DNA from 2 places in the Micromonospora sp. FIMYZ51 genome. Region 2 is predicted to be linked to the other one. Evidence: riboswitches for the same ligand, from Rfam matches in the RefSeq annotation. Region 2 holds a riboswitch; the other holds the start of a gene.
The links. Region 2 has a riboswitch for cobalamin ahead of QQG74_RS14085 (ribonucleoside-diphosphate reductase subunit alpha). Riboswitches for the same ligand answer to the same signal wherever they lie in the genome.

Region 1 (6,919 bases), 1.6 Mb from region 2:
GGAACGGGCTGGAGACGCCGGTGCCGTGGTACGCCCAGGCAGGGCCGGTGGTGTGGTGCGGGAAGGTGGTGCCGGTGGCGTGGTGCGCGGCGGAGGTGCTGGCCGGGTGGGTGCCACCGCCGGTCGGGGGGCGTTGTCGGAATTGCGGTTCAGGGAGAACGACCAGCCTTCGAAGCTGCCTGCCGGTGGCTTGCGGTTGAGCACACCCTTGTCGCTGTACGTCCAGCTGCCGCCATTGGGTGCGTGCCAATACGACCAGTAGGCGCTGGCCGGGGGCGTATCGACGCATTTTTCCTCGCTGGCCGAGGGTTTGCCCCCGATCCGGCAGACGAACCCCTCGCCCCAGCGCAGCGTGCCCGTGATTTGAAAGCCAGCGTTCTTCAACGCTGCCAATCCGGTGGTTTGGTCGCCGAGGGCACACCGGACGACCGTGCCGCCACCGAGTTCCTTGAAGTCCACCACGACGGTGACGCCGCCGGTGTCCGGGCAGTAGCCGGCGCTGCCGGCAGCCACAGCCGGCCTTGGCCCGACCAGGACGGTGGTGGCGGCCAGGGCGAGAACGAACGCGGTCCGGGTCGCCCGGGTGCTCATGTGGCCCGCCGGCGGCCGAGCACCAGCAGCACCGCTCCCCCACCGAGCAGCAGCAGCGCGATGAGCACGTACCCGCCGATCGCCGCACCGGTGGTCGGCAGGCGACCCGGCCCGCCTGCGGCGGGACTGCTGACAGGGGAGGTGGGAGTCGACGCTGTCACGGTCGGCGTGGGTGTCGACGGTACGACGCTCGGCGTCGGACCGCCGGTGGGCGAGGTGGTCGGCGTGGGTGACGCGGTCAGGGTCGGTGAGCCAGAGGGCGTTGGTGCGGCGGTGGGCGTGGGCGACCCCGTCGGCCTCGGTGGCACGGTTGGCGACGAGGTGGGTTCGCCGGAGGGCGGCAGATCGAGGCCGATCCGGCCCAGCGGTATCTGGGCCAGCCCGAGGAGCGCCTGGGCGGTGGCGCGGCGCCACTGATCCCGGAAGTTCGCGGCGATTCCCTCGCGTACCGCCTCGGTCAGCGCGTCGCTGGCGTAGGCGACGGCACCGGCATCGGCCGCCGCGGCGCCGCCGTTGGCGGTGGTGAGCTGCAGCGTCGCCAGGGCCTGCGCGGCCCGCGCCGCCTCGGCGTCGCGTCCCGCTGCGGCCAGCGCCTGCCCAGCGAGGCCGGTGCTATTGGAGTTCGCGCCACTGGTCGGCCCCGACCCGCCGAACGATCCGTCGGTGCGTTGCTGCGTCACCAGCCAGTCCGCGCCGCGCTGTGCGGCCTCGTCCGCGCCGGTGACGTCGGTCGCGAGCAAGGCTTGAACGGCCATGGCGGTCGAGTCGACGTCGAGGGTGGCGTTGGCCTGAGCGTCGCAGGACGGCGACGGCGCGCCGTCCGCGTCGGGATAGAGCCGGAAACCGCCGGCCGTGCACTGCTGCCGGATGAGGAAGTCGACGGTCTGCTGCGGCACGCCACCGCTGCGGGCCAGGCCCAGCACGGCAAAGGACTGGTCGAAGGTATTGCTCGGGTCCGGGCCGGTCGCCTCGGTGGTCCGGCTGGTGATCCGGCCGTGCTGGTGGCCGGTGCCCGCCCCGGAGATCAGGGCCAGGGTCTCGGCGCGTAGGTCCCAGCCGCCGAAGTCGGTGGGGTCGGCACCGGCGGCGGAGGCGGCGTAGAGCAGTTTCGCGGTGGCGCCGCCGTCGGTGAAGCTCTCGATGCCCCAGTCGTCGTAGCTGTTGTAGGACCGCACGTGCATAGCGATCTGCGCCGTCGCCGCCTGCCGAGTCGAGCTAGCTACACCGGTGGCGGCGAGGGCGATCACTCCGTCGATGCTCAGCCCCCAGTCCTCGCCGCCGAAAGGGCCTGGCAGAACTCCGTCGGCGTACTCACCAGCGAGCCAGGTCGCGGCGTCGCGCGCGGCGGCGGTGTGGATCGGCGACGGCGCGGCAGTCACGCCGATGGGGGTGGCCGCGACGATGGCGAGCGCCATGGCGGTGGCGCTGCCGAGACCGGCGCCGAGGCGCCGGAGCGGGAACGTGGGCATGCGGGGTGCCTTTCGCAGAGCGGTCGGTGAAAGCTCCGGAAGGCACCGGCGGAGGACAATCCACGACGGATTGCCGTACCTCGGTTGCCCGGACTCCACCCTGTAGACCTCGACAGTGGAAGCCGCTCGTCCTGTGCGGGGCATTCCGGCTCGCGAGACAGGTCTCGCTCACGGTTGCGGGTCAGCGCCGGCTTCTACCGGCTTCCCCCCGAACAGGACGTATTCAGTTGTGTACCCGGCGCACCGGGTGTCGCCACCGTACCGCCTGGTCGCCTCTCGGCGCCAGCGTGGCGGTCGACACCCGGCACGTCAACGGTTCATGGCGGACATAGCCACGTCAGGGGGCGGTGATGCTGGGTGCCGCGCCGGAGCCGAAGGACCAGCCCTCCACCGTGCCCGGCGCCGGGTTGTAGCTGGTCGCTCCCGACGTGCTGTACGTCCACGCGGCACCGCTGCCGGAGGCGTGCCAGTACGACCAGTACGCGCTGACCGGCGGGGTATTGACGCAGGGTTCCGTCGCGGCGGTCGGCTGGCCGTTGATCCGGCAGACGAAGGCCAACCCCCACCGTTGCGTACCGGTCACCGTGAAACCAGCACCCTGTAGGGCGGCCAGCCCAGTGGCCGGGTCGCCGAGCGCACACGCCACCTGGACGCCGCCGCCGAGTGAGCCGTAGTCGACCACCACGGTGACTCCGGACGTCCCGGTGCACGCGGCGGCCTGGGCAACCTGCGGAGACGGCTCGACAGCGACCAGCCCGACGGCGACGACACCGGCCGCCACAAGGCTCGCGAGCCACCGACGGACGGGATTGTGGACACGGAACATGGACACTCCTTCGGTGGTACGGGTTGTGTCGGAGGGGTCAGCGGCAGACAAGAGTGGGTGCGCCGGTGGTCGCGGTGGTGGTGGAGAGCCGGGCGTATCCGGTACCGGTCAGCCCCAGGACGGCTTGAGCGGTGGCGCGGATGGCAGTGCCGGGGTCGAAGGCGCCGCCGTCGAAGTCGACCGCTCCCCGATTGGCCGGGGGCGCGGTGCAGCCGACCTGCAATCCGGCCAGGAACACGCGAGCCCGCAGCCAGGCCAGCGGCCGGCCACCGTCGCGCAGCGCCTGCGCCGCCAGCCCGGTGCTGTTGGCGTTGGCTACTCCGTCGATGTTGGTGAACCCGCCGTCGGCACGTTGCACGGAGACCAGCCAGCGCAAGCCAGCCGCAGCGTCGGCCCATCGGCCGGCGGCCCGCAACGCCTGCACCACCAGGGCGGTGGCATCCACATCGGAGGTGCATACCGGTTGCGCGGGCAGCAGGGGGTAGCCGCCGTCCGGGCACCGGGTGCCGGCCAGCCAGCCGGCGGCGACCGCCGGCACACCCTGCGCGGTCCGCTTCAGCGCAAGAATCGCGAAGGACTGGCTGAAGGCGTTGCTGAAGTCGCCCCACGCTGACTGGTCGGTGAACCGGCCACCGGGTGTCTGAAGCGATCGCAACCGGGCGATGAGGTCCACACCCCCGACGTCGGTCGGGTCGCCGCCGCGTACCGCGACGGCCAGCGCGAGTTTGGCGGTCGCGCCCGCGTATGCCTCCGTGGTGCCGTCGCCGATGTACCCGTCCCGGACACTAGGCTGGCTAATCCAGGCGAGTGCCGGTGCGCCGAAGTCGTCGGCGACACCGGCAGCGGCAAACGCGAACACCGCGTCGAGAGTCAGCCCTTGGTCGGGATACGCGACGCCGTCAAAAACGGCCTCGAAGCGTTCCCCATCGACCAGTTGGCGGGCCAACCAACCTGCGGCCGCATCCGAGCGGACGGCACCCACCGGGATGGGGGTGGCAAGCGCCGGTGTGGCGAGGGTGAGGGCGGCGACGACACCGCAGAGTAGGGCGAGCAGGCGGTGCCGGCTCAGGCGAACGACCATCGGAAGCGCCTTTCCGGCCCGGCGGTCGTCAGAACCCGGCCGCCCGTGAGGACACGGTTGACCGGCCTCCGACCCGTGGGCCACGACGGGTGAGGAGCAGGACTCACGGGTACGGCAGGTATTCGGGCTCGCCACCGGGAATGCGCCCCGGTGGCCTACCGTTGCGGGCCAGCGCCGGACTTGGACCGGACTTCCCCCGCACGTACACGCGGCTGTTCAGTTGTCGCGCCAGTCTCGTTCGCCATACGGCCGCTGTCAATCCGCAACCGAACAAACACCTTATGTCACTTCTCCGCGCTGGTTCCGCTGCGCACACAAGGTGTGTGCCCCTCACCTCTCGAACCTGCGACAGGTCCGAGTCCGGCCGCTACCGAACGTCGTGCCGCGCATCGTCGATGGTTCGACGCCATGCCGGGTCATCGCTCCAGGCGTCGGCGAGCCAGGACGGCGGGGTGACCAGGGGATCGAGGGCTTCGATCGCCAGTTGGTCGAGAAACCCCGGAAACTGGGGCATGGGCGTGGACGGACCGTAGTCGGATCGTACGGGCGCACCGGCAGGTGATTGTGCGGCGACCAAAGCGTTGGGCATTCTGGCTGCTGGCTCCCGGCTCGATGCTCGGGACGCTGGCCATGCGAGCGTTCGCTCGGCGACCGGTGCCGGCCTGAGCACGCAACGCTCAACCGGTGTGGCGTGTCCGGTCCAGCTTCCAGCGCACTTGGAATGTCAGCGCCGCGGCCATCAGCACCGCCGGAACCACGGTGAAGCCGATCAACAGGGCGGTGTGGGCGGACTCCGGCTGCGTCACGGTCTGCCCCTCGGTGGTGGAGATGAAGCCGCCTAGGGCGAGCACGGCCGAGTACACGTAGGGGCCGATTGCGGTGCCGGTGGCTTCGGTGGCAGTCCAGACACCGGTGTAGGCGCCAGCCCGGACGGTACCACGCTGCTCGGCGGCCGCGACCGCATCCGGGACCATCGAGAACGCGAACAGCTGTAGCCCGGCGAACGCGACGCCCAGGACGCCGACCACCGCGACAGCCGGCCCGGTGCCGTAGCCGAGCAGCGGCGCCAGCGAACCGGCCACGAAGACCGCCTGACAGATCAGCAGGCCAGGCTGCTTGCCGATGCGCCGGGACACCTGCATCCACACCGGACCGGCGACGACCGCTGGACCGAGGAACGCCCCCATGAACACGGCGGTCAGCCCAGAGTTGTCGAAGACGTACTTGGTGTAGAACGGCAGCGCTGCGAGGAACAGGTGAGTAGTGGTGCCGGTGAACAGGTAGGACAGCACCAGCGCACGGAAGTCGGGGTCCCGCCAGGCGACCGCGATGTCACCGATGGTCGAGTGGGCCGCCTGCTGGTCGGGCATCCGGAAACCGGCGTGGGCAGTGAGACGCCGTACCCCGGTCAGTGCGACCAGCCCGGAGATCACCATGACGCCGGAGAGCAGCAGGGCCATCCAGCCGTAGTCGCCGCGCTGTCCCGACTCCACCAGCGCCGGTGCGGCCACACCGGCACCAAGCAACCCGAAGGTGAGGAAAAGCATCCGGAACATGAACACCCGGGTGCGCTCGTGGTACCCGACTCGAAGATCGGACGGGGTGGTCAGGTAGGGCACCTGGAAACACGCGAAAAGCAGGTTGCCGGCGATGAACCAGCCGCCCACCCAGAGCGCCGCCGATGCGCCGGAGAAACCGGCGGGCACCGAGAACATCGCCACCATGGCCACCGGAAGCAGCAGACCGACCCGCAGCATGCCGAGCCGGTGTCCGCTGCTGCGCGCTTCCCGGTCGGATCGGCTGCCCAGCATCGGATGCACGATGATGTCGATGATCTTCGGCAGCAGCAGGGTGAGGCCGGCCAGGAACGGCGAGACACCGAGCGTATTGGTGAGGAAATAGAGCAACAGCAGGCCGGGAACGGTCACCCAGACGCCCATCCCGACCGAACCGGTGGCGTACGCGATCAGGTCACCTGCCCTGGTCCGCACCTCGCCCGCCGCCCCGCGCAGCGCCGTCATCGGGTCGCCTCATGCCGTGCGACCACACCCGCGGCCAGCTCGGCGCCCTGGAACGCGCCGGAGCGGACCCGGCCGGCGAGGATGCGCGCCACGATCCGATCGGTAAGCGCGGGCAGGTGACGGGCCAGGAAGAACTCGACCGCGCCCCGCCGGGTGGTGGGTAGATCACGGCGAGGACGACGACTGAGCGCGGCGCGCAGCACGGTCCGGACCACCCCGTCCAGCGGCTCGTACTGGCTCATGCCCTCCAGCGAGAGCCCGGCCGCGGCCGTCGAGTCGTGGATCGGGCTTCGTACCGCCGACGGGTACACGCAGGTGACGCCGACATGGGTGCCGAGCTCCAGACGCAGCGCGTCCGCGTACGCGACCAGAGCGCGCTTGGAGGCACCGTACGCAGCGGCCAGCGGCAACTGCATGACGGCCATCCGCGAGCTGAGCATGACTATCCGGCCACCAGAGGCGACCAGCGCGTCCACACATGCGGCGGTGACCCGCCAGGTGCCCAGCAGGTTGATGTCGAGCTGGCGGCGTACTTCCGCGCCCGGCGCCAGTTCGGCCGGGGCGGGCCCACCGATCCCGGCGTTGTTGATCAGCAGGTCGAGCCCACCGAGCTGGTCGATTGCTTCGCGTACCACCGCCGGCACCGCGTCGTCGTCGGTGATGTCGCAGGCCAGGACCCGGACCGGGTCGTCGGCACGGGGGGCCAGGTCCAACCCGACGACCTGGGCCCCCAGCTCGTCCAGCCGGGCACAGATGGCCCGGCCGAACGTGCCGGAGGCACCGGTGACGAGGACACGCAATCCGCGGGGGTCTCGGGCGCTCAAACCACTCTCTCCTCGGCGGTGAAGGTGCGTCCGCCCCGGGCGAGGCGCTTCCGGCCAGCCGCGATCTCCCGGGGCAGGTCGGCGACGTACCGGTCGAAATCGATACG
Region 2 (6,919 bases):
CATGTGATCAACATGGACGCCCGTACCGTGCTGTCCTGCCTGCCGTTCGCCACCACCGGCCTGGCCGGCGACCTGGTGCCGGCCCCGGACTCACCGGCCGCCCGGCTGGCCCGTTCGTGCAGCCCCGAGCAGGGCAGCCGGCACTCCACTGCCGAGGTGCTGAGCTGGATCACCGAGGCCCGCAGCCGGCACGAGCTGCGGGTGACCCGGATTCCGCTCAACCAGGTCCCGGACTGGGAGCGTCGACCGAACGGGATCGTGCACCGCGACGGCCGGTTCCTCAGCGTGGTCGCGGTCGATGTCCGCGCCCACCACCGGGAGGTCGCCGCCTGGACCCAGCCGCTGATCGAGCCGCACGGCGTGGGCGTCGCGGCCTTCTTCGTCCGCTCCTTCGACGGGGTGCTGCACGTGCTGGCCCGGGCCCGGGTCGAGCCGGGCTTCGTGCAGACCGTGGAACTGGGCCCGACCGTGCAGTGCACGCCGGAGAACTACGACGGGTCGCCCGACGGCTACCGGCCGCGCTACCTCGACGACGTGCTCGCCGCGGCACCGGAGCGGATCCTCTACGACGCCGAGCTGTCCGAGGAGGGCGGCCGGTTCCTGCACGCCCGCAACCGGTACGTGGTGCTGGAGGTCGACGACGACTGGGCCGGTCCGGCGTCCGACGACCCCGACTTCCGGTGGCTGACGATGCACCAGCTCGTCGAGCTGCTGCGCCACAGTCACTACGTAAACGTGCAGGCGCGCACCCTGGTGGCCTGTCTACAGAGCCTGTTCACCCTGACGGGAGCAGACCGGTGAGCATCCCGTACACCCGGCTCGGCCGGACCGCGTTGCAGGTGAGCCGCCTCTGCCTGGGCACCCTGAACCTCGGCGTACGCACCACCGAGGAGGAGGCGTTCGAGCTGCTCGACGACGCGTTGGAGCGGGGCGTCAACTTCGTCGACACCGCGAACCACTACGGCTGGCAGCGGCACAACGGCTACACCGAGGAACTGCTCGGCCGCTGGTTCGCGCGCGGCGGCGGGCGGCGGGAGCGGGTGGTGCTCGGCACCAAGGTGTACCACCCGATGTCCGAACTGCCAAACGACCGAGGGCTCTCCGCCCGGAACATCATCGCCTCCTGTGAGGCGTCGCTGCGCCGAATGGGTACGGACTGGATCGACCTGTTCCAGATGCACCACGTCGACCGGGACGCCCCCTGGGACGAGGTGTGGCAGGCGATGGAGACGCTGACCCGCCAGGGCAAGATCCGCTATGTCGGCTCGTCCAACTTCGCGGGCTGGCACCTGGCCGCGGGCCAGGAGGCCGCCATCCGGCGGCAGTATCTCGGCATCGTCTCGGAGCAGTGCGTCTGGAATCTGGTGAGCCGGCACGTCGAACTGGAGCTGGTGCCGGCGGCCCAGCACTACGGCATCGGCGTGCTGGCCTGGTCACCACTGCACGGTGGACTGCTCGGCGGGGCACTGCGCAAGCAGGCCGACGGCACCGCGGTGAAGTCGGCACAGGGCCGGGCCATGGTGGCCCTGCGCACCCGGCACACGGAGATCGTTGAGTACGAACGGCTCTGCGCCGAGGCGGGCCTCGACCCTGCTGAAGTGGGCACCGCCTGGGTGCTGAGCCGCCCCGGGCTGACCGCCGCGGTGATCGGGCCGCGTACCCAGGCGCACGTGGACTCCGCGATCCGGGCGCTCAACCTCACTCTCCCCGACGACCTGCTCAAGCGCCTGGACGAACTCTTCCCTCCGATCGGCAACGGCGAACCGGCCCCGGAGGCGTGGCTCGGCGGTTGACTCCCGACCGGCGGGTGACGAAGGTGCCGGCCGGGAATCGACCCGGCGCCTACCCTGCGGCCCGGCCAGCCCGCCGGGCCGCGGCATGCTCGGCCCGGGCGGATGCGCCCACCTCGTGCAGGTGCCGCAGCGCTGCCCGGTAGGAGGCGACGAGGCCGGTCTGTTCGTACGGGACGCCGATCTCGGCGCAGTACGCCTGCACGATCGGCTGGGCCCGACGCAGGTTCGGCGTCGGCATGCCGGGGAACAGGTGGTGCTCGATCTGGTAGTTCAAACCGCCGAGCGCCGCATCGACCAGCCGGCTTCCCCGGACGTTGCGGGAGGTCAACACCTGCTTGCGGAGGAAATCCTCGGCACCGGTCGGATGCGGCATGCCCTTGTGGTTGGGTGCGAAGGTCAGGCCGAGGTAGACACCGAACAGCGCCTGGTGCAGCACCAGGAAGGCGACGGCCTGTAGCGGCGAGAGCACCAGGAAGAGCGCGGCGAGGTAGCCGACCGCGTGCAGGACCAGCAGTACGCTCTCCACCCCACGCCGCTGCACCGTGCCGGTGCGCAGCGCCTTGACGCTTGACACCTTCAGGCTGACCGCGAGCAGGGTGAGCAGCGGGAAGAAGAGGGCGGCCTGACGCCTGGTGATGAAGCCCTTCAGCCCACGACGACCGACGGCCGATTCGGCGGCCCAGACGAGCACCTCAGGGGCGACGTCCGGGTCGAGATCGTCGTGGTTGGGGTTGTTGTGGTGCCGGGTGTGCTTGTCCATCCACCAGCCGTAGCTCATCCCGACACCGAGGTTGCCGGCCAGCAGCCCGGCCACCGCACTCGGCCGGCGGGTGCGGAACACCTGGCGGTGCGCCAGATCGTGGGCCACGAGTGCGACCTGGGCGAAGGCGACGGCGAGGAACACCGCCGTGATCAGCTGCCACCACGAGGAACCGACCGCGAAGAAGACCGCCCAGCCGCCGACGAGCATGAGCGTGACGACGCTCAACCGGACGATGTAGTAGGCGGGCCGGCGGCGCATCAGTCCCGCGTGTGTGATCCGGCGGGACAGGACGGCGAAATCGCTGCCAGTCGTCGTCTGCGACCGCGTCAGTGTAGTCGTCATGCCTACAGCAGACCGTCTGCGGCCGACGCGGTCAGGAGCGCTATCCCCTCTGCCGACGGGGTGCTAACACCACCGTGCGTCGGCGGTCGGCGAGCCGGACCCGGGTCGCTCCCCGTCAGGCTGCGGCGGCCAGCGCCTCGTACTCCGCGTCGGTGAGCCGCACCTGGGCGGCGGCCACGTTCTCCTCCAGGTGGGCCACCGTCGACGTGCCGGGAATGGGCAGCATGACCGGCGAACGGCGGAGCAGCCAGGCGAGCGCGAGTTGGGCGGGCGTCGCGCCGTGCTCGGTCGAGATCTTGTCCAGCGGGCCGCCCGGCCGGGCCAACTCGCCGGTGGCGATCGGGTACCAGGGGATGAACGCGATGTCGTTGCCCTCGCAGTAGGTCAGGACGTCCTCGGCGGCGCGGTTGGCCACGTTGTAGAGGTTCTGCACCGAGGCGATCGGTGCGATCTCCCGCGCCGCCTCGATCTGCTCGACGGTGACCTCGGAGAGGCCGATGTGCCGGATCTTGCCCTCCTGCTTCAGCCGGACCAGCTCGCCGATCTGGTCGGCCAGCGGCACCTTCCGGTCGATCCGGTGCAACTGGTAGAGGTCGATGCTCTCCAGGCCGAGGTGACGCAGGCTCAGCTCGCACTGCTGGCGCAGGTACTCCGGGCGGCCCACCGGCCGCCATTCGCCCGGACCGCTGCGGGTCAGCCCGGCCTTCGTCGCGATGACCAGGTCGTCGGCGTACGGGTGCAGCGCCTCCCGGATCAGCAACTCGGAGACGAACGGACCGTACGAGTCGGCGGTGTCGATGAAGGTCACCCCGAGTTCGTACGCCCGGCGCAGCACCCGGACCGCCTCGGCCGGGTCCTTCGGGTCACCCCAGACGCCCGGCCCGGTGATCTGCATCGCCCCGTAGCCGAGTCGGTCGACGGTCAGCTCCCCGCCGATGCGGTACGTGCCGGAGTCCTTCGCGGGCTGGGTGCCGCCTGCATTCGTCATGTCTGTCGAAAACCCCACTGTCTCGATTCTCCGTCGGTGCCCAATCTATCCCCGTGGTCCGGTCGATGCCGGCCAACGAGGTACCGCGAGCGCGCGGCGGGTGAGGGGCGTCACCACCCGCCCGGCCAAAAAACTTGGCCGGCAACCGCCGCCGGGGACCCGGCGGGCAGCCGAGACGGCATACGATGCAACATGACGGGCGCCGGTCGCGCCCGGTGTTAGCGGATTGTTGTGGTGAGAGGAAGTGGATGGCGTGGCGGTACGGCAGGGCAAAGTCATTCGGTTCAACGTGGACAAAGGCTATGGATTTATCGCGGCTGAGGGCGGTGACGAGGACGTCTTCCTGCACGCGTCGGTGCTCCGGGACGTGCACCCGCACGAGTTGCGACCCGGCATGCTCCTTGAGTACGAGGCCGTCGAGGGTAACGACGGCGTCCGGGCCGTGCTGGCCCGCCCGGCAAATGGCGTGGAGATAACCTCCCGCCCGATCTCCGGTTCCGACTCGGCCGACGCGGACACCTGCGATGTCGTCGGCCGCTCGGAGTACGAACGCTTCGTGACCGACCTGCTCCTGTCGTCGTCGTCGAACCTGACCACTGGCGAGGTGCTGAAGATCCGGTCCGGTCTGGCCCGCTATGCGCTCGACCGCAAGTGGCTGGACGCCTGACGGCGACTCGCCCGACACACCATCTGGTGTTGCCCTTCGCGCATCCCGCCCATATATGGTGTCACCCGTAGCTGGTTCGACCATCAAGCCGTGGTGGTCGAGGCAAGAGGGAACCCGGTGCGAGTCCGGGACTGCCCCGCAGCGGTGAGTGGGAACGACCGCCGTCAACGAAGCACTGGACCGCATGGTCTGGGAAGCGACGGCCAGTAGGCGACTTTCGTCATGCCCACGAGTCCGAAGACCTGCCAGCACGCCGCACGCGTCGCGTGCGGCGGTCGAAGGCCGCGCGGGACGGCCGACGCCTCAGCCGGTCAGCCGTGGCATGCCGTGACTGACCGGCGGCGTCCCTCCCGCGCGCCCGTCGACCTCGGCGACAGGCGCGAGGAAGGGAAACATGACGGTGACCCAGGAGCAGGCGGGGCCAGAGCACCGCCGGCACGCGATGCGGGTTCGTAAACGCAACGGCGACACCGAGCCGGTCGATGTCAACAAGATCGTCAAGGCGGTGGAGCGCTGGGTCGCCGATCTCGACGAGGTCGACCCACTGCGGGTGGCGACGAAGACGATAAGCGGCCTGTACGACGGAGCCACCACGGCGGAGCTGGACAAGCTGTCGATTCAGACTGCGGCCGAGCTGATCGGCGAGGAGCCGCAGTACTCGAAGTTGGCGGCGCGACTGCTCGCCGCGTTCGTGGACTCCGAGGTCCGCGGGCAGCAGGTGGCGAGCTTCAGCCAGTCGATCCGGTACGCGCACGGCCTGGGCCTGATCGGGGACGCCACCGCGGCGTTCGTGGCCGCCAACTCGCGCAAGCTTGACGACGCCGTCGACCCGGACGGTGACCTGCGATTCGAGTACTTCGGTCTGCGTACCGTCGCGGACCGGTACCTGCTGCGGCATCCGCAGACCCGCCTGGTGGTGGAAACCCCGCAGTACTGGCTGCTGCGGGTCGCCTGCGGGCTGTCGCAGACGCCGGGCGAGGCGATCGGGTTCTACCGGCTGATGTCCAGCCTGGCGTACCTGCCCAGCTCGCCGACGCTGTTCAACTCCGGCACCCGGCACACCCAGATGTCCTCGTGTTTCCTGGTGGACTCGCCCCGCGACGAACTGGACTCGATCTACGAGCGGTACCACCAGGTGGCCAAGCTGTCGAAGTTCTCCGGCGGCATCGGCATCTCCTGGTCGCGGGTGCGTGGCCGCGGCGCGTTGATCAGGGGAACCAACGGCCGGTCGAACGGCATCGTGCCGTTTCTCAAGACGCTCGACGCCGGGGTGGCGGCGGTCAACCAGGGCGGTCGTCGCAAGGGCGCGGCCTGCGTCTATCTCGAACCCTGGCATCCCGACATCGAGGAGTTCCTGGAGCTGCGGGACAACACCGGTGAGGAGTCCCGGCGTACGCACAACCTGAACCTGGCCAACTGGATCCCGGACGAGTTCATGCGGCGGGTCGAGGCCGACGGCGAGTGGTCGCTTATCGACCCGTCCGACGCGCCCGAGCTGCCCGATCTGTACGGCGAGGCGTTCGACGAGGCGTACCGGGCGGCCGAGAAGCAGGCGGTCCGCACGGTCCGGGCCCGTGACCTGTACGGGCGGATGATGCGTACCCTCGCCCAGACCGGCAACGGGTGGATGACCTTCAAGGACGCGGCGAACCGGCTCTCCAACCAGACCGGCGCACCGGGCAACACCGTCCACCTGTCGAACCTCTGCACCGAGATCCTGGAGGTCAACAGCGACACCGAGACGGCGGTCTGCAACCTCGGCTCGGTGAACCTGGGCGCGCACGTCACCGCCGACGGCGTGGACTGGGCGAAGCTGCGCGCGACCGTCCGTACCGCTGTGGTCTTCCTCGACCGGGTGATCGACATCAACTACTACCCGGCCGAGCAGGCGGCGGCGTCGAACCCGCGCTGGCGTCCGGTCGGCCTCGGGCTGATGGGCCTCCAGGACGCCTTCTTCACGCTGCGCCTGCCGTTCGACTCGGCCCCGGCCCGGGAGCTGTCGACCCGGGTACAGGAGGAGATCTTCCTGACCGCCCTGGAGACCTCCGCCGGGCTCGCCGAACGGTTCGGCCCGCATCCGGCGTACCCGCAGACCCGGGCGGCAACGGGTGAGCTTCATCCGGACCTCTGGGGTGCCGAGGTCGGCCAGCCGCAGCGGTGGGCCGCGCTGCGCGAGCGGGTCGCCGCCCACGGTCTGCGGAACTCGCTGCTGGTCGCGATCGCGCCGACCGCCACCATCGCCTCGATCGCCGGCTGCTACGAGTGCATCGAGCCGCAGGTGTCCAACCTGTTCAAGCGGGAGACGATGTCCGGCGAGTTCCTCCAGATCAACACCTACCTGGTCGGTGAGCTGAAGGCGCGCGGGC

Region 1: linked by a shared signal. The riboswitch ahead of QQG74_RS20965 (cell wall anchor protein) and the one ahead of QQG74_RS14085 (ribonucleoside-diphosphate reductase subunit alpha) in region 2 are both predicted to bind cobalamin.

Annotation. Positions count from the first base shown of each region.
Region 1 covers NZ_CP134706.1:4,696,354-4,703,272, forward strand. Annotated here, with positions in the region: gene QQG74_RS20960 (hypothetical protein) at 1-591, opposite strand, end outside; gene QQG74_RS20965 (cell wall anchor protein) at 588-2,060, opposite strand; cobalamin riboswitch at 2,178-2,320, opposite strand; gene QQG74_RS20970 (hypothetical protein) at 2,398-2,886, opposite strand; gene QQG74_RS20975 (peptidase) at 2,924-3,967, opposite strand; cobalamin riboswitch at 4,063-4,199, opposite strand; gene QQG74_RS20980 (hypothetical protein) at 4,335-4,481, opposite strand; gene QQG74_RS20985 (MFS transporter) at 4,645-5,988, opposite strand; gene QQG74_RS20990 (SDR family NAD(P)-dependent oxidoreductase) at 5,985-6,812, opposite strand; gene QQG74_RS20995 (NAD(P)-binding domain-containing protein) at 6,809-6,919, opposite strand, start outside.
Region 2 covers NZ_CP134706.1:3,076,620-3,083,538, forward strand. Annotated here, with positions in the region: gene QQG74_RS14060 (NDP-hexose 2,3-dehydratase family protein) at 1-801, shown strand, start outside; gene QQG74_RS14065 (aldo/keto reductase) at 804-1,793, shown strand; gene QQG74_RS14070 (acyl-CoA desaturase) at 1,843-2,898, opposite strand; gene QQG74_RS14075 (aldo/keto reductase) at 3,014-3,886, opposite strand; gene QQG74_RS14080 (cold shock domain-containing protein) at 4,140-4,553, shown strand; cobalamin riboswitch at 4,609-4,818, shown strand; gene QQG74_RS14085 (ribonucleoside-diphosphate reductase subunit alpha) at 4,948-6,919, shown strand, end outside.